3 regions of the Paenibacillus sp. FSL H7-0716 genome follow, and region 2 is predicted to be linked to each of the others. Evidence: riboswitches for the same ligand, from Rfam matches in the RefSeq annotation. Region 2 holds a riboswitch; each other region holds the start of a gene.
The links. A riboswitch is a leader RNA that binds a small molecule or an ion and turns the genes downstream of it on or off. The one in region 2 is predicted to bind cyclic di-AMP.

Region 1 (6,271 bases), on a different contig from region 2:
TCTCCTTTTGGAGTCACGCTGTTTTTTTTTGACCCTACTGTTTGCCAAAAATAGATTAATAATTATATAATTTTAAATGTATATGATAAAAACTACATTAGTCCCTAGAGGACAGAAAGGAATTCTCCTTGAGTAAACCTAAAAAAAGTCCAAACGTTCCCCAGTTGAGCAAACAAGAGAAACGACGGGTAGAACAGGAGCAACAGAAGCAGAAAACGAGAATTTTAGTTATTAGTTCAATAGCTGTAGTAGTTATCATTTTTGTTGGATTGTTTATGTTAGCTTCGAAAGATGCAGCAAAGAATGTCTCTACAGGAGAACCGGTAGAATTCAATTACAGTGAGCTACCTAGGATTGGTAATGAGGATGCACCTGTTAAGCTTGTTGAATTTGGCGATTTCAAATGTCCAGCTTGTTCCCAATTTGCTGGCTCCATGAAACCGAAAATTGTTCAAGATTTTGTCAACGAGGGAAAAGCAGCTCTTTACTTTGTAAATATGGCTTTCGTTGGTCCTGACTCTGAAACAGCTTCATTAGCTGCATTGTCTGTATACCATCAGAATAAGGATGAATTCTGGAAGTTCTATGATGCTGTGTATGCGCAGCAAGGGGATGAGAGCGAGGAATGGGCCACTGAGGATTTCTTGGTAAGCCTTGCTGAAAAAGAGAAATTAGCGATCGATTACGATCTGTTGCGTAAAGACATCCAAGAGAAAACTTATGCAGATGAGCTGAAGAAAGATATTCAGTTGGCAACTGACGCAGGCGTGACAAATACGCCTTCGCTCTACATTAATGGAGTGAAAACGGCTGAACCTTTCGATATTGAAGCGATTACATCTGAAATTAACGCCGCCGCAAAAGCAGTGGAGGCAAAGTGACAAAATTCCTATCTTTTTGCAAGCGTAACTGCCTCTATCTGGCCTGGTTCGTCTCTTTGGTAGCTGTAGCTGGTAGCTTGTATTTAAGTGAAGTCTTGAATTATGAACCTTGTAAGCTTTGCTGGTTTCAGCGGATTTTTATGTATCCACAGTTATTTTTATTGGGAATTGCCACTTTCCGCGGAGATAAGCGCATCATTCCTTATGTGCTTCCATTAAGTTTGATTGGTGGCAGTATCTCAATCTATCATTATGCGGAACAGAAGATTCCAGCGTTAAGTAAAGTTCTACCTTGTACAATTGGTGTTCCTTGTAATAAAGATTACTTGAACTACTTCGGATTTATAACGATTCCTTTGTTAGCTTTAATTGCGTTTGCTTTAATTAGTCTCCTTCTTTGGTATGGACGTAAGGAAGAAGAAGTGATTGAAGTAGATGCAGAGGAGAGCTTAGGATTTTAGTTTTTACTTTGGAAGGTACAAAAACGCTGAAAAGGTATTAAAATCACGGGCTAGAGGGATAATTGAAGATAATGAAAGAGAGCATCCAATAAGACGCTATATTTGAGCTTATTGGATGTTTTTTCATTCTTTTTTCATTTTTTTCAACGCTTTACTGTAGGCACTTTGTAGACTAATATTAGACCTTGTGAGAAGTTGAATATGCGCTGAATTTTCTTAGGAAAAACGGGGGAACCAAACTTGGCATTCATGCCAATGGGGTGAATCGGAACCGGGTCGAACAGATCTCTACCGTAGGGCTATAACCACAGCCCGAATCCGCCAGCTAACCTCGTAAGCAAGGTGGGAAAATGACCATGCATAAGCATGCGGATCATTTCCGTATGCTTATTTTTGTGTCTGCATTTATGAAATCCACCGATGAAAACAGCGCACGGAAATTCCGTTTCAGCTCCCAAAGAAAGGAACTGTATCCACCATGGTAAGCAAGGTAAAACGACTATTGATCGGACGTCCGATGAAGTCGAATGAACTCGATCATGAAAAGTTATCCAAGGTTAAAGCACTGGCTGTCCTGTCTTCTGATGCGCTCTCGTCTGTAGCCTACGGAACAGAACAAATTCTGATTGTACTGGTGGCTGCCGGGTTTACTGCCATCTGGTATTCCCTGCCAATTGCATTAGCCGTATTGGGCCTGCTGGCCATCCTGATTTTATCCTACCGGCAGACGATTTTTGCTTATCCGCAAGGAGGCGGAGCTTATATCGTAGCCAAGAGTAATCTTGGTATTCCGACAGGGCTGCTCGCTGGGGGTTCATTATTGGTGGATTACATTCTTACCGTAGCGGTTAGTGCCTCGGCAGGGACGGATGCGATCACATCGGCTTTTCCAAGTCTTCATAATCATACTGTTCTCATCGCTGTATCTGTTATCGTTCTATTAACAATCATTAATCTTCGCGGAGTGACTGAATCGGCTTCATTTATCGCAATTCCCGTGTATTTGTTTGTGGTTTCGATTGTTGTTCTGATTATCTCCGGTATCGTTAAATATGCAATGGGTGGCGCGCATGCGAATGTTCCTGAAATAGGAAGCGCCGTATCTAATGTAAGTTTGTTTCTACTATTAAAAGCGTTTAGCTCTGGTTGTTCAGCCCTAACGGGAGTTGAGGCCGTATCTAATGCGATCCCAAACTTTAAAGCACCGGCTGAGAAAAATGCAGCCAAGACGCTAATGATCATGGGACTTATCCTTGGCTTTATGTTTACCGGAATCACTGTGCTGGCGTATTGGTATGGTATTGTGCCAGATGAAAAGGCTACGGTTGTCTCTCAGATCGCTGAATCGACCTTTGGCCGTGGCGGATTGTACTTTTTCATTCAAGGGATTACTGCAGTGATTTTGTTCTTGGCAGCTAATACAGCATATTCAGCGTTTCCGCTGCTCGCCTTTATGTTTGCAAAAGATAAATATCTGCCACATGCATTTATGGTCCGTGGTGACCGCCTGGGCTTCTCAAATGGCATTATTTTTCTAGGAGTTATGTCTATCATACTTGTGACTGCATTCCATGGGAATACGGAAGGGTTGATTCCACTATATGCGGTAGGCGTGTTCATTCCTTTTACCTTATCCCAACTGGGGATGATGGTGCATTGGATCAAAACCAGACCCGCTGGATGGGTGAAAAGATTTGTAGTAAATACCATCGGTATGCTGACTACATTGACGATTACACTTATTTTTATCATTACTAAATTCTCAAGCGTATGGATGGCATTCATTTTCTTACCTGCTGTAATGTTCGTGTTCCACCGTATTCATAAGCACTATTTGAACACTGCGGATCAACTGCGTATATGTCCTGCTACTGATAAACCTGTAATTAAAGGAAGTACTGTAGTTGTTCCTGTTGCAGGGGTTACACGTGCTGTATTACATTCCATCAGCTATGCGAAGTCTCTAACAGATAATGTTGTTGCTGTGTATGTAGGCTTTGATGAAGAAGACATTCATAAGATGGAGCAACGGTGGGAGGAATGGAATCCAGGTGTACGCCTGATTGTACTTCGTTCCAGATATCGTAGTATCATTCGTCCGTTAGTGAAGTTTATCGATACGGTAGAGTGGAAGACAGCTGCGACGGATCACATCACAATTCTGATTCCACAGTTTATTACCAAACATTGGTGGCAAGCCGTGCTTCATAATCAGACCAGCTTTTTAATCCGCTCGTATCTAATGAATCAAAAGGACGTTGTAGTAGCGACTGTCCCTTATCATTTAAATAAATAAGCAGAAGATAAAAAAAGAGGTTATATCCGGAACGTTCGGAATATAACCTCTTTTGTATTTTATATGAAGGAAATTGTTGCAAATCCACAGAATTTGAAATTTATATGTTGACATAGAGAATGAGAATCAATATCATTTAAAAGTGAAGCAGAGGTAATGATCACCTTTGAATATCAAAGCAGTTACATATAGGAGGGTTTTTAATGTTTTGGCTTAACAGAAAAAGATCAGGAAGCATGAAAGTAACGATGAGCGGATTAATAGTGATGACGCTTTTACTTTCCGCTTGTGGTAATAATAATGCTGAAAGTTCATCAAATGCAGGAGCAGCGCCTACAACAGCTCCTACAGCAGAATCTACAGAGGCACCTGCTGCACCTAAGACGTTAACTGATGCAATGGGTCATGAAGTATCGATTCCAGCTAATCCACAGCGCGTGCTGGGTTCATATTTGGAGGACTCTTTGGTAACTCTGGGTGTAACTCCAGTAGCTCAATGGTCAGTTACAAATGGCGTTCAGGATTATCTGGCCACTGAATTGAAGGATGTTCCTACAATTAGTTACGATCTTCCGTTAGAGGCTGTAACCAGCTTTGCTCCGGATCTTATTATCATCCCATCGGAGTCTTCTGTTCAGAACGGGATTTACGATCAGTTGAATAAGATTGCACCCACTTATGTAATTGGGGATGAACTAAATCAAGATTGGCGCAAATCGTTGCTCAAGATGGGTGAGATTTTGAACAAAACCCCTGAAGCAGAAAAAGCCATTAAAGATTATGATGTTAAAGCAGCGGCTGCGAAAGAACAGCTTGCAGGAGCTATTGGACAAGAGTCCGCGGCGATTCTATGGTTGGTGCAAAAAAACTTCTATATTGTAGACGAAACCCGCAGCAGTGGAGCTGTATTATATACAGACCTTGGCGTAACGTTGCCTAACTTAGTAACAGAGATCCCAGTAGGAACAAGAGCAACTTGGAATCCGATCTCGCTAGAGAAGCTTTCTGAGCTGACCGCAGATCATATTTTCCTTGTAAATAGTGATAAGACTGAGGGTTCGGAGATCCTAGATAGTGCAATCTGGAAGGGCATCCCAGCTGTAAAAGCTGGAAATGTGCATGAAATGAGTTCAACGAGCAGCTGGCTTTACAGTGGTGCGAACGCTGGCAGCAAAATCATTGACGATGTGCTAAAAAGTCTTGTGAAATAAAAGTCGTAATTCACCATGAATGAGACTGATCATTTCGGTGGGGAAGGGCGTGCAGATCAAGTATCTCGGGATACAAAGATCTGCACCATTTTTTTATAAACCAATCCCATAGTACGGAAAAATCGTTCCTGCAATTGTACAACATAAATATTTTTGCGATAATGAGAATGATTGTTGTTATCATATAAACCATTGTAACTATTGAATAAGGAGACGACTCATGGTTTCACCCTCAGATTTCGCAAATCGTATTAACAATGAACCTAAAAAAGCTCTACATACCCGACCGGCAGCTGCCATTGGTATTCTTATTTTTGGACTTGCTGCCATTGCCTTCGGATTGGCACTTTCGGTCTCAGTGGGTGCGGCAGATATCAAGTTAGCTACGGTATGGGAAGCTATATTTCATTTCAATCCAGATTTACAAAAACATCAGGTGATTAGAGAACTGCGATTTCCACGTGCTATTGCTGGCGCCTTAGTCGGTGCTTGCTTCGCAGTAGCAGGGGCTATCATGCAGGGGATGACAAGAAACCCGCTTGCGGATTCAGGGCTGTTAGGCTTGAATGCAGGAGCAGGGGTAGCGCTGGCAATAGTATTTGCTTTTGCACCCTCACTCTCATTCACTTCACTAATGTTGTATTGCTTTATCGGTGCCGCTGTGGCCTCTTTTATCGTATTCGGAATCGGTTCGCTTTCTTTTAATGGCCTGACCCCCTTGCGATTGACATTAGCAGGTTCGGCAGTTAGTGCTTTATTGGTTGCTATTAGTCAGGGAGTAGCTATTCTTTTCAACTTATCTCAGGACATAGCCTTCTGGTTAGCTGGTGGGATGGGTGGAGCTAGCTGGACTCAGATCAAGATTATATTCCCTTGGGTGGCCGTAGCCTTAATTGCAGCGATGATGTTATCACGATCCGTCACATTGCTCAGCCTAGGAAGAGAAGTTGCGGTTGGTCTGGGGCAGCGGACAAGGTTAGTTCAATTGGCATGTATGATTGTTGTGGTTATCTTAGCTGGAAGTGCGGTTTCAACGGTTGGCCCGATTGCTTTTATAGGACTAATTATTCCGCATGTTACACGTTATTTCGTTGGAGTGGACTACCGCTGGATTATCCCTTGCTCGGCAGTTCTAGGGAGCTTATTGATTATCTTTGCAGATATTGCCGCAAGAATGATAAATGCACCTTATGAGACACCGCTAGGAGCTTTAATTGCCATCATCGGCGTACCGTTCTTTATTTATTTAGCGAGTAAGCGGAAGGGGGAGCTGTAATGCCCAAATTAACCCTTACTCCAGATGAAAAAGAACGCCGTACACGCGCCCTAACGGTGTTATCACTCCTTGCTATACTGATCGTCGTTGTGTTTATAGTCAGTATGAATACAGGGTTTATGCGTCTATCCCCACTGGAGGTATTA
Region 2 (6,271 bases):
AAAATACCTCCCGCGGTCACGGGAGGTCAAGGAGATATGAAAAGGTTAGAATTAACAATTTGATTAGTTCTATTATATACTATTTAATTTAGTTTGTCACAGGGGTAGGGATGGAAGATATGCATTCATGACAAACTATTTTTCCTTTAAAGTAAGTTACGTTCTCAGCGTTGCCACAGAAAATGCAGGCAGGCTCATACTTTTTAAGCATAATCCGTTCGCCATCAACGTAAATTTCCAGTGCGTCCTTTTCGCCAATGCCAAGTGTACGGCGTAATTCAATAGGAATAACAACCCGTCCAAGTTCGTCTACTTTTCTTACAATTCCTGTTGATTTCATCATAACAATCGTTACTCCTCTCAATGTTCCAAAAACGTCATTATTCGACATTGTTCACTGTTTTATGATACTTATAATACCAACGATTCCCAAATCAGTCAACCTTTTTTCATAGGCTGAATAAGAAAATTTCCATAAGAACTTTGAATGTCCCTATAAAAATTAAGAATTACCCTGAAAGCATTTTGTCGATTTACCAAGACCAAAAATGATACTTTTCGACAAAGTACGACATAATTACTTATTATATACTGATATTAGTTAAAATCATATTAAATTATTAGAAGGAGTTGATCTCATGAAGCAGCCGCTCACGGAAGAAAAAGTTTTCAAGGATCCCGTTCATAATTATATTCACGTACAGGATACGATTATTTGGCGACTAATTAATACAAAAGAATTTCAGCGTTTACGCCGGATTCGCCAGTTAGGTACCTCATATCTCACTTTTCATGGTGCAGAGCATAGTCGTTTTTCTCATTCTTTAGGAGTATATGAAATTACACGCAGAATCATTTCGCAATTTGAGCGCAGCGGGTATAAGGATTGGATTCCGGAAGAAAGTTTGCTTACTTTGTGTGCGGCTTTGCTGCATGATTTAGGGCATGGCCCATTTTCACATTCTATAGAAGAAGCTTTTGAAATGAACCATGAGGATTGGACCTGCCGGATTATTTTGGAGGACACGGAGATTACCGAAATATTGCGTGATGTGGAGGAAGATTTTCCTCGTAAAGTAGCTTCAGTTATCTCTAAGACTTATGAGCATGAAATTGTTGTCAATTTGGTTTCCAGTCCACTGGATGCTGATCGTATGGATTATTTACTGCGTGATGCGTACTATACAGGTGTAAACTATGGAACCATCGACATTGATCGGATTTTGAGAATGCTTCGTCCTTATAATGGGCGGATTGTAGTAAAAGAATCAGGTATGCATGCCATTGAAGATTATTTAATGTCGCGTTATCAAATGTACTGGCAGGTATATTTTCATCCGGTGACGCGCAGCTCTGAAATTATTTTGCGTCAAATCTTCCGTAGAGCTAAAGAATTGTTCCAAGAGGGGTACAAATTTCGCTTTATGATCGCTCCGCTGGAAGATCTCTTTCGAGGAGAAGTAACAGTGAAGCAATATTTAATGCTTGATGAGGCACTGGTACAGACTGCTTTTATGCAATGGACACTTGAAGAAGATGAGTTATTAAGCGACTTGTGTACCCGTTTTATTCATCGTAAACTGTATAAATATGTAGAGATCGAGAATTTGGATACAGATATGATTGCGGAAATCCGCAGCAGTTTTGCGGGAGCGGGACTTAACCCAGAATATGACTTAGAGATTGATTATCCGACAGATTTGCCTTATGATGTGTTCCGTCCAGGAGCAGCCTTCGACAATAATCAAATTTTACTGCTTGATCGGAATGAGCAATTGCGGGAAATTTCAGAGGTATCGGATATTGTGCGCTCAATAAGCGGAATTCATCGTGGCAGATATCACCTATATTTTCCGCAGGATAAGCTGAAAAAAGCCCTTACACGCTTGCCCTCTTCTGTAGCAGAGATTTTTGCAAAATAATACAAATATTTATGGAACTATTGATAAAAACAACAAGGAGTGAGCTTTAAAATGTATCTGTTCGACACACATACACATCTAGATGCGCCTCAATTCGACGAGGATCGCGAGGAAGTTATAGCTCGTGCAGTAGAGGCCGGAGTCAGCAAGATGATCAATATTGGATTTAACCGGGAAACGATCCCTTCAACGATGAAGCTGGCTGAATCTTATGATTATATTTATGCAGCGGTGGGCTGGCATCCACAGGATGCGATTGATATGAAAGAGGGCGACCTCGATTGGATCGCCTCTCTTTGCAGCCATGAGAAAGTGGTGGCCATCGGAGAGATTGGGTTGGATTATTATTGGGATACCTCTCCCAAGGATGTACAGCAGGAGGTCTTCCGCAAACAAATTGGACTAGCCCGTGAACTAAAAATGCCAATCTGTATACATGACCGTGATGCTCATGAAGATGTCGTACGGATTTTACGGGAGGAAAAAGCAAATGAAATTGGTGGCGTAATGCATTCGTTCTCAGGCAGCTGGGAAACAGCAAAAATGTGCCTAGACCTTGGATTTCATTTGTCATTTGGAGGACCGATCACGTTCAAAAATGCCAGAGTGCCTAAAGAGGTGCTTGCACAGACGCCATTGGACCGATTATTGATCGAAACAGACGCTCCATATTTGACTCCACACCCCTTCCGAGGCAAGCGAAATGAGAGTGCTCATGTGAAGTTAGTAGCAGAGGCTGCGGCTGAAATTAAAGGGTTAACATGGGAAGAATTGGCTAAAATTACGTATGCGAACGCACTGGAACGATTTGGGATTGTCTGAAAACAGGAGTAAAATGGGTGAAAAATAGAGAATAGCCGATATATTAAACTTTTTTAATATAAAAACGGCTGATTATTACAATATTTTAACCATATATTTGCGTAAACGTGGTTGAATCGTCCTTTACAACATGCATCAAAACAGGATATCATCTTTTCAGTGATGTGAGCTGTTGTTATTGTGACAGCCATTGATTCATGGATCGTCTCGCTGAGTCTCCGTATGGAGAACGGGGGAACCAATATTGGACTGCCGCATGCCTGTATCTTGAATACGACTAGGAATTGCCGCAGAACAATATTTGATTTCTTCACGTGGTCTTTGGGGTGAATTTAAGGGCAACCGCCGTGAGCGGGTGACCTGAAATAGGGCGTCTCTCTTTCGTCCGAACCCGACAGCTAACCCCGTAAGCGCAAGTAAGAGAGGCAACCTCGTGCACAAACATTCCCGCGTATTCTGACATCGGAGAAGCCACGAAAGAGTCCTCAAGAGAACTCTTTTTAGGCTTCTTTATTTTTGAATAAACTGAATGTTGCCCGCATACTGTTATATAACAGGTGTGGGAGTAGCTGTGCCGAGCAGGCGATCCATGAGCAGGAGACGCTAAGTTAATACGTGCGTATCCTGTGACAATCTCAAATAGCTTCGTCAAAGAAATTCAGTCCTCATGATATACAAATTGACGACGAGGCTATGTAAGGAGGATGGAGAGAATGGGCTTATTCCAACCAGAGGTATCCCATGATTCGCAGTCATCCAGCAGGTCTTTCGCATTACGGTGGGAGCAAGTAAATACTCGCGTACTTTTACTTGCAGGTGTGATTTCAATCGCAATCGCGCTGTTAATTCTGCTGTACGTACACGGTCAAAGTAACAAACAATTAGTTTTAGTAATAGACGGGCAAACACAGACACTTGAAACGCGAGAAGCACTTCTAGGTGATGTGTTGGAGAAAGAGCAAATTTCGCTGCAGCCGCATGATGAATTATCTTTAGGTCTGAGTGATGAAATAAAAGACGGTGACCGTGTCGTTATCAATCGTGCGCAGAAATTTAGCCTTACTGCGGACGGAGCAACAAAAACGTTATATACGACCGAAGACACTATCGGTCAAGCGATTGACAAACTGGGTATCAACCTAGAAGGCTATGATAAGATTTTTCCTTCGTTAGACACCACCATCTCTGCTGACATGGAGATTAAGATCGTTCGTATCAACAAGCAAACGGTACAGCGAACAACTAACTTACCTTTCCGTGTTATTAAGACAGCAGATCCCTCCCTTACTGTGGGAACAGTTAGAGTGGCACAGGCAGGCAAACCAGGCGTCATGGTTCAGCATATTGAAAAGATCTATCAAGACGGAGAACTGGCCTCTATGCGCATGATCGGCAAGGAAGTACAAACGGTAACAAAAGATAAGATCATTGCCGTTGGTACTAAAGCACTTCCTAAGCCTACTGTAGTTGCTAAAGCTACAACAACTTCCAAATCAAGCACTACCTCCAAAACGACTAAAGTTAGCGCTAAGACTAAGAACGTCACAAGCAAGGCTGGCGTAGATTTTGAGTACAAGAAGATGATTAAGAACGTCTCCATGACAGCTTATTCGTCAGAAGAGCCAGGGATAGGTACTAAAACTGCCTCCGGAACACGCGTAACGGAAGGTCGTACAATTGCAGTAGATCCGAATGTAATTCCTATTGGCTGGTGGGTTTATATCGATGGGCTTGGATTCCGCCGTGCAGAGGATACTGGCGGTGCCATTAAAGGCAATAAAGTGGATGTCTATTATGATTCCCTGAGCCATGCTCGTAATTTCGGCCGTAAATCACGTACCGTTTATGTGATTGGACCTGTGAAACCAGAGCTTAACTAGAACTGAAGCTTTTGCAAAAAATCCTTTGATAAGCTATAGTGATGATAACCGTTAAGGAACGCTGGATGATCATTTCGTTGATCGCAGAGCAACCGCTCATCACTTATACATTCTTTAACCAAAAGAAGAGGAGCGAATCCTCTTCTTTTTGCTTTTTTTGGAAGGAGTCAAGAAATATGATTAAGGAATTAATCGTCGTTGAAGGCAAAAGCGATACCGTAGCCATTAAGCGTGCTGTAGAAGCGGATACCATTGAGACAGGCGGCTCTGCTGTAAACCGGACTGTAATTGCTAAGATCGCGCTTGCTATGGAACGTAGAGGGGTTATTATTCTTACGGACCCGGACCATGCTGGGGAGCGAATTCGTAAAATCGTTTCAGCGAAGGTGCCGGGCTGTAAGCATGCTTTTATTCCAGAGAAGGACGCAACTCGAAAAGGGGATATCGGTGTAGAGAATGCATCGCCAGAGGCGATTCGTCATGCGCTGCGTAATGTACATACCTCTTTTGAAGGAGCACCTGCTTTGATTGGTATTGATGATCTTATGGCCGCTGGAATGCTTGTACACCCTCGGGCTGCTGAAAGACGTATGGCGCTTGGTAATTTGCTTGGAATCGGATATTGTAACGGCAAACAGCTGTACAAGCGGCTGGCGATGTTTGGGATTACGCGGGAGGAATTTGCCGGGGCTCTCGCCCAAATTGATCAGGGAGGCATTACTTCATGAGTGGTAGAGAGGAAATTTCGACTCCAAAACGGACCAAAGAGATTATTCAACGTTATGGATTCAAGTTCAAGAAAAGCCTGGGACAGAATTTTTTGATTGATCAAAATATTTTGGACAAGATTGTAGACGCTGCTGGACTAGATAGCGATTCTGGGGCGCTGGAGATCGGGCCGGGAATTGGAGCGCTGACGGAGCGTCTGGCACTAACAGCGGGTGCTGTAACTGCCGTAGAGATTGACCGTAGACTGATTCCAATATTAAAAGACGTACTTTCCCCCTATCCCCATGTTAAGGTTCGTAACGATGATGTCCTCAATGTGAACTTGCAGGAAATGTTCAAGGAAGATTTCACCACTGTGAACAAGGTCAGTGTGGTTGCTAACCTGCCTTATTATGTGACTACTCCGATTCTGATGAAGCTGCTCGAAGAGAAGCTTCCCCTTGATAACATCGTTGTAATGATTCAGAAGGAGGTTGCGGAGCGTATGGCTGCATCTCCAGGTGGAAAGGAATACGGAAGTCTTAGCATTGCCGTGCAGTACTACAGCGAGCCTGAGCTCGTCTGTATCGTGCCACGTACCGTATTCATCCCTCAACCTAATGTGGAGTCTGCTGTTATCCGTCTGAAGGTTAGAGAGCATCCTCCGGTAAAGGTGGAGAGTGAGAAGCATTTCTTTGAAGTGGTTCACGCTTCTTTCACACAGCGCCGCAAGACGATTGCTAACAATCTGAAGGCTCGTTACTTCCCTGAACAGGGACGTGAGCAGCTGGAGGCTTTACTCGCAGAAGCGGGTATTGAACCGACCCGTCGCGGAGAAACACTCAGTCTTGAAGAATACGCCCGCTTAAGCAGTGTTTTGCTAGCCGCTGGAATTGAATAAGCAATAAGAAACGGTTGTTGTCTTAAAGGACGACAACC
Region 3 (6,271 bases), on a different contig from region 2:
CCAATCTAGGATTTATTGAACTTGTAATCACAAAAATTGGCTGTGTCGTCCAGGTACGGCACATCTGGATATAGCGGCAGCAAAGCGGAAAGCTGCTCTCAAACAGATATACCCTGCCTACCGGGAACGACGGGCGAAACCAAGTGCTTTGATGGCGAGTATCCACTAGAATAACCTGCTCAATCCCGAGCTCCTCAAGTAAAGCTTTCTCAGCCACATTGTTGGTTAATCCCGCCATCTTAATACCCCTGAACTTCAGAAGTTTAATGAAATGTTCTCCCGCCTTTGTAGGCGCACATACAAGCACATATTCATTCTGATCCGTCATCTTTTTTTCTCCTCCTGCTCATTTACAACAAGGAGGCAACGAAAATCTCCGAAAGGATGTTGACCTATCGTCATTTTCGGGCACAACCTAAAGCTCGGTTGTGTCACGTCATTAGACGCTGCCTAACAAATACCGCTAATGATGAATTTAGCGACCTCTTAGGGGAGGCCTCCATAAATGCTTTGCTTCTAAGAGCACAGCAAAAAGCCACAAAGGATCTCCTCTGTGGCTCGCTAGCGGTCACATTGCACTCATCCTCTCTCCATACGCTTACGAGGTTAGCTGTCGGATTCGGGCGGTGAGAGTCGCCCTACCTGTATAGATGCGAGCTCACTCGCACCCTCTACAGGATTCACCCCATAATCGGCTTCCGACTCTCACATCGGCTGCCGATTGTTGGTTCCCCCGCTTTCCTTATCGGAAATTAAGCGGATCAAATATTCGATTGTCGTTGAAACAGGAGTAATCATACTCTTATGCACGAAGACTTGTAAAACCTGAATGATGCCAAAATAATGCAAATTAAAAACTATTTTCCCATTAGATAGCGCTTACTTGATATCTAATCTCTCTATATCTCTTGTTTACTCGAGTTTCGGGCGTTTAATCGCTATCTATAACTCATGTGATTTTATTCACCTTTTTAGAGCAAAAAAACTGTAAATTCCCTTTATAGGTAGAAACGCAAGAAGCTGAGGTTGAGCGAGAAAGAGGCGCGATAACACGCCATAAATACCTATTTACCTCGTTTTTCAGTCGTAGTCGGCAGGATATGGTTAAAATTGCTCTAAAAGAACATTTTCCGTTTTTTACAGAAAATCTTGAAAAGAGTATGATTCGGGTTGAATCTAATTCATGAAAAACAATCAACGCTGAGTTCCTGCATTTGCAGGGAACGGGGGAACCATCAGGCCGTCTGGCCTACTTGGGGTGAATCCAAAGGAGACTGCGTAAGTCTCAATAGGTAGGGCGACTCTCACCGTCCGAATCCGACAGCTAACCTCGTAAGCGTAAAGAGAGAGACCCTTGATCCGCCACGCTTTGGCCCAGGTATATCTGCCTGTAATCCAAAACCGCAGCAGAGGTCCTCCTCTTGCTGCGGTTTTTGCGTTACCTGAGCCTATTAGGTGATAGCACGCTGGATGGGGTGAATGTTTTGAAGCACTATTATTTAGGGATACATCAAGGGCTGCTTGAGCCGATAAGTCTAAATTACGTTTGTTTCGGGGCCTTGTGGTTCGAAGAAAATAATCACAGGTACATTGTAGGCTATGCATTTGGCCAGAACCAGATTCAAGCCCTTCGCCAGTTCAGCACACCTTCTTCTTGTAAAGACTGTTTAGACTCTAAGATTGTATATGAAATATATAAAAAAATTCGAGAACAACAGCAGCAGCAGGATTGGTCATCGCACCAAAAACTCCCGTGGTTTACAGCCTTCAAGGAGCCTTGGAAAGATGTAAGCGCCGGTTGGTATGTCTTGAGATCCCGCAGCACCTTTCCCTTACATCTATCTGTTATACGGAAAGAGAAGTTCCGACTATGGTTAGAGCATACCGCAGTCTGTGAGAATAAAATGGAAATGCTCGCTTGTGTAGAAAAGGCTAGTGTCACTCATCATGTTGACTTAATGCTTTTGGAAATCTAAGGAGGAACCCTACTATGGACCAGCGCAGACTATCCCGCATTGAAGTATTTGTATTGGATGAACCCGAGCCTATCCACTATGGAATGGAAGGGGCTGAAGGCTGCCGTTATGGTATTCTGAAGCTCACTTGTAAGGGAGGATGCAGTTGGGGGGCTTGTCTGATCTCTGCCAACACCAAAAATTTTGATCTCATTAAATGGAGCTCTTTTTTACGGGCTATCTGTCATTGCCGTCTTGAGGAAGCGCTGGATAAGGTCCGCCGCGAAGGTTCAGATTGGGAGCAGGTTAAGCTTGAGCTAGTTCAGGGTGCTTTGCAGGATTTAAAGGCCAAGCTCCAGGGCAAATCCTTGGCAGGGCATATTCAGCAGGGGCGTCTGTACAGTGTTGCAGCTGGGGGGAGCAATTCCAGAAGTGAACGGCTCTACTACAAACCTTCCAAAGCTTTATCCACTGCCTCCCAGCAGAAACACAGTTGCCCGGAACCAGACACCGCCGATCTTATCAATAAATCCATCTCTTATTTTTCTATATTATAGATTCAAGCAAATCTCTCATTCTGAAAGGATCGTGTTCACCATGCCTGACCCCTTACCTTCCGTGTACACCTACAGTACTAAATTTGCAGAGTGTGTTAAAAAGTATACTAATGAAGTCTACGTACTTAGTTCCATGTTGTTAGAACAATCTAATGAGGCAGACAAGATTACTATCTGTACCTTCACAGAGCTTCATAAAATATATCGTCAGGATGACTTCGACCCTCAGTTATTCTCTATCCACGCTTACCGCACTTGTATTCGCCAGTGTGCTGATTCTTTTGCCCGGCGCTCGCTTCTATCGGCTAAGGCATTACCTTGGGAGGAACAGCTTGTGAAGGTATTGTGGTACGGCTTAAAGCTGCCTCTTTCTCAAATAAGCATTATTCTGCAAAAAAGTGTTCCCGCACTGAAAGCACAGCTTAGAGCTGTACGGGAGCAGATGACCGCCCAAGCGGATATACTAACGAGCGCAAATCTTTCTATAATTTAGTCTCTGACTAGAATTCAAACGATCTTTGAGCGCATGAAGCGACTAATGGACTCAGGAGCCTTTAATTGAAGCTTTTCCTCAAATATAGCCGGTGTCCGGACTCCAGTAGAAATCCCGAGCGATGAGCGTCTCGGATCGTCTTAAAGCAAGCCCTAATCATCTTCCACCAAGGCAAGGCTTACGGACCCAGATGACGTTACTTGCACGTTTATTGCCTTTTGAGCATAGTATCGGACTCCAGTGCAACAATTTGGTTAAAAGAGCTACTAATTCACCCTTTTTCATGCCAATAGCGACTATAGTGTCCGATATCTTGCTAAATCTCGATGATTGTTGCATTTAAGTACTGCTGGGTCCGTTAGCTAGATCAGCTCGTATACAAAGAGTTTGCCAACTCAAAAACGGGGATATCCCAGCAACCATAAATGGCTGTTAGGATACCCCCGAAAATTCAGTGCCTACTATTATTACACTTTACTCTTACGCGCCTTACCGTACATCCACAATCCTGCCAACATCCCCACTATAGCAACACCGGTCAATACGCCTTGAACGAAATCCATAAAAGTGGAGCCATCCGGAAGCATTCTACTAACCGTAGCCAGCGATACCGAACTCATTAAAAGCATAATGGTATATTGTTCGCTTGTAGACATCATTAGCACTCCTTAAAAGTTATTATGAGGTCATCTTAGATCTTGTAAGCTTTCATTGCTTTTCTGATTTCTTTAATACTTGGGCGTTTGCCGTACATCAGTACGCCGGTACGATAGATCTTGGCCGCCAGCCATCCGAAGATGAAGGTAGTCACAAGCAGGATCAGCAGCGATACAATGACTTGCCAGATCGCCACCTCGCCGACACCAATTCGGAGCAGCATCGTCAATGGTGAGGTGAAAGGCACATAACTCGCTATCTTAACCACTAGAGTATCTGCATTGGAGATACTGAACAGTGGAACATAGAACGCTACGAAGCCTAACATCATGATTGGCATTACCGCCTGACCGAGATCCTCCGTACGGCTGACAATCGAACCTACAGCCGCATACATCAAGGCATAGAGGAAGTAACCTAATACGTACAAGACAAATCCATATAGCAGCAAGTTAATATTGAGCTGACCTAAATCGAGATCAAAATCAGCCAATACAGTCGCATTATGCGGGAGCGTCAAATTGACGACGATCGCTGCGACAAAGATCCCAATTTGTAGTATTCCTACTAGGAAAACACCGATAACTTTACCGAACATTTGCGCTAAAGGTGAGGCACTTGTAATCAGAATCTCCATAATCCGCGAGCTCTTCTCAGAGGTTATCTCAGCGGCAATCATGTTGCCTGTCATCATAATGGACATAAAGAACAACATAAGCATGGCATATACGATAATGTAGTTAATGGCCGGAGTGTCCTCCTGAGAGTTTTCACTGCCACCGCCTGCGTTAAGCTGTTGTGTAGTAATCTGCACTGGTGTTGACATTGCAGCAATCTGTTCAGAGGTCAGCTTGTCACCAACGATATATTGTGTGTTTGCTTGCTGAAGTGCATTTTGAAGATAAACTTGAACATCTCCGTTTAGTTCTCCATCATTACTATGATAAGTAACGGGTGGAAGCCCTTCACCAGTAGGTTCCGCAAAAGTAACATAACCTTCTACTGTCTCTTCATCTAATGCTTTCTTTAACTCGGCATCCTCCGCAGAAGCATATTGTACTATCTTAGCCTGTGGCATGCCCTCTGGCGCAGTATAAGCCTTCAACAATTCTGCAACCTGATTTCCCTCTTCAGCAATCACAGCAATTTGAGTAACTTCACTTTTGGCCGAATCACCCTTAAACTGATCGATGATATAGGGAAGATTCATCCCTATGCTGAGCAATAATACTAGAATCAAAGTAGTAATCATAAATGATTTCGTTCTAACTTTATTTTTAAAGGTAAAGCCGATAATTGTCCCCATCTTATTCATTAGATTCACCCACCGCTCTGATAAAGATTTGGTTTAACGTAGGTTCCTTGATTTCAAAATGCTCCACTTCACCCTGTGCTATCGCCTGCTGTAAAATACGCTGTGCTGCACCGATCTCACTGATCGATAACAGATACCCACGCTCCAGCCGTTTCACTGCTGTAACACCTGCGATGGACTCCAGACCTTTTACCTCATTAGCTGTACGCAGCAATACTTCTTCCCGCGGGTAGCCATTCTTGATCGTGCGGATATCCCCTTGAACGACCGTATTGGAACGATCGAGAATCGTAATGTTACGGCATAGCTCTTCCACATGCTCCATCCGGTGCGTAGAGAAGAGGATACTTGTTCCCGAATCACGTAATTCTTTGACCGTATCTTTCAACAGCTCCACGTTTACAGGGTCCAGCCCGCTGAAAGCTTCATCTAGAATCAGAATCTGCGGCTTATGAACGACAGCGGCGATAAAGCCCATTTTTTGCTGATTTCCTTTGGAAAGCTCTTCTATTTTTTTATTGTAATAATCCGGAACCTCGAATCGATCCAGCCAATAGCGCAGGCTCTTATCTGCATCACTAGCTGACATCCCACGCAGGCGGGCCAAGTAAACGATTTGATCGCTGATCTTCACCTTAGGATATAGTCCACGTTCTTCGGGCAGATAACCCATAAGTTGCTGCAGTTCACTGTTGAAAGGCTTCCCGTTATACAAAATCTTGCCCTCATCAGGGTAGATTAGGCCGAGTACCATACGCATCGTGGTTGTTTTCCCCGCGCCGTTCGCCCCCAGTAATCCGTAAATTTCCCCTTTACCTACGGTTAGGTTAATTCCGTTTACTGCGGTTTTTTCTCCATATTGCTTAACTACACTTTCCAGCTTTAAGGCTTCCATTTCTCTAGTCCCCTCTCTTGTGGTCAATTAGAATAGGACGATGACCCTGTGTCCATAAACTTAATATTTCGTCCAGTTCCAAACTGCGGCTCTTGATAACCTTTACGCCCAAGTCATGAATGCGTTTCTCGTTTTCAGAAAATTGTTCTATGATAAAAGAAGCTACACCCGGTGTATCCATGGTAAAGTGCAAGCCTCCTGGCAACTCAGCCGATAATTCCGCAAGCTCCTCTTCATCCGCAGCATTCACCCAAACCTCGGTCCAAGCACCGAACAGACTGTCTTTTTCAGCCATGCCCAGCAGTTCACCCCGATGCATAAGGACGATATAATCTGCCAGCCGTCGCACCTCATCCACAATGTGTGTGGAGATGATAATCGTTGCATTGTGCTCATCCA

Region 1: another riboswitch for cyclic di-AMP. It lies ahead of MHH60_RS02800 (APC family permease); the one in region 2 lies ahead of MHH60_RS27710 (3D domain-containing protein).
Region 3: another riboswitch for cyclic di-AMP. It lies ahead of MHH60_RS24485 (hypothetical protein); the one in region 2 lies ahead of MHH60_RS27710 (3D domain-containing protein).

What each region holds. Positions count from the first base shown of each region.
Region 1 covers NZ_JBBODA010000001.1:625,859-632,129, reverse strand. The annotation lists gene MHH60_RS02810 (DsbA family protein) at 165-881, shown strand; gene MHH60_RS02805 (disulfide oxidoreductase) at 878-1,342, shown strand; cyclic di-AMP (ydaO/yuaA leader) riboswitch at 1,537-1,696, shown strand; gene MHH60_RS02800 (APC family permease) at 1,821-3,638, shown strand; gene MHH60_RS02795 (iron-hydroxamate ABC transporter substrate-binding protein) at 3,842-4,849, shown strand; gene MHH60_RS02790 (FecCD family ABC transporter permease) at 5,070-6,125, shown strand; gene MHH60_RS02785 (FecCD family ABC transporter permease) at 6,125-6,271, shown strand, end outside.
Region 2 covers NZ_JBBODA010000034.1:45,787-52,057, reverse strand. The annotation lists gene MHH60_RS27725 (AbrB/MazE/SpoVT family DNA-binding domain-containing protein) at 89-343, opposite strand; gene MHH60_RS27720 (HD domain-containing protein) at 639-1,922, shown strand; gene MHH60_RS27715 (TatD family hydrolase) at 1,974-2,744, shown strand; cyclic di-AMP (ydaO/yuaA leader) riboswitch at 2,943-3,172, shown strand; gene MHH60_RS27710 (3D domain-containing protein) at 3,458-4,624, shown strand; gene rnmV (ribonuclease M5) at 4,801-5,352, shown strand; gene rsmA (16S rRNA (adenine(1518)-N(6)/adenine(1519)-N(6))-dimethyltransferase RsmA) at 5,349-6,233, shown strand.
Region 3 covers NZ_JBBODA010000024.1:76,720-82,990, forward strand. The annotation lists gene MHH60_RS24480 (hypothetical protein) at 1-328, opposite strand, end outside; cyclic di-AMP (ydaO/yuaA leader) riboswitch at 580-769, opposite strand; cyclic di-AMP (ydaO/yuaA leader) riboswitch at 1,189-1,353, shown strand; gene MHH60_RS24485 (hypothetical protein) at 1,434-1,976, shown strand; gene MHH60_RS24490 (hypothetical protein) at 1,991-2,512, shown strand; gene MHH60_RS24495 (hypothetical protein) at 2,646-3,005, shown strand; gene MHH60_RS24500 (hypothetical protein) at 3,473-3,661, opposite strand; gene MHH60_RS24505 (ABC transporter permease) at 3,697-4,977, opposite strand; gene MHH60_RS24510 (ABC transporter ATP-binding protein) at 4,970-5,872, opposite strand; gene MHH60_RS24515 (ATP-binding cassette domain-containing protein) at 5,877-6,271, opposite strand, start outside.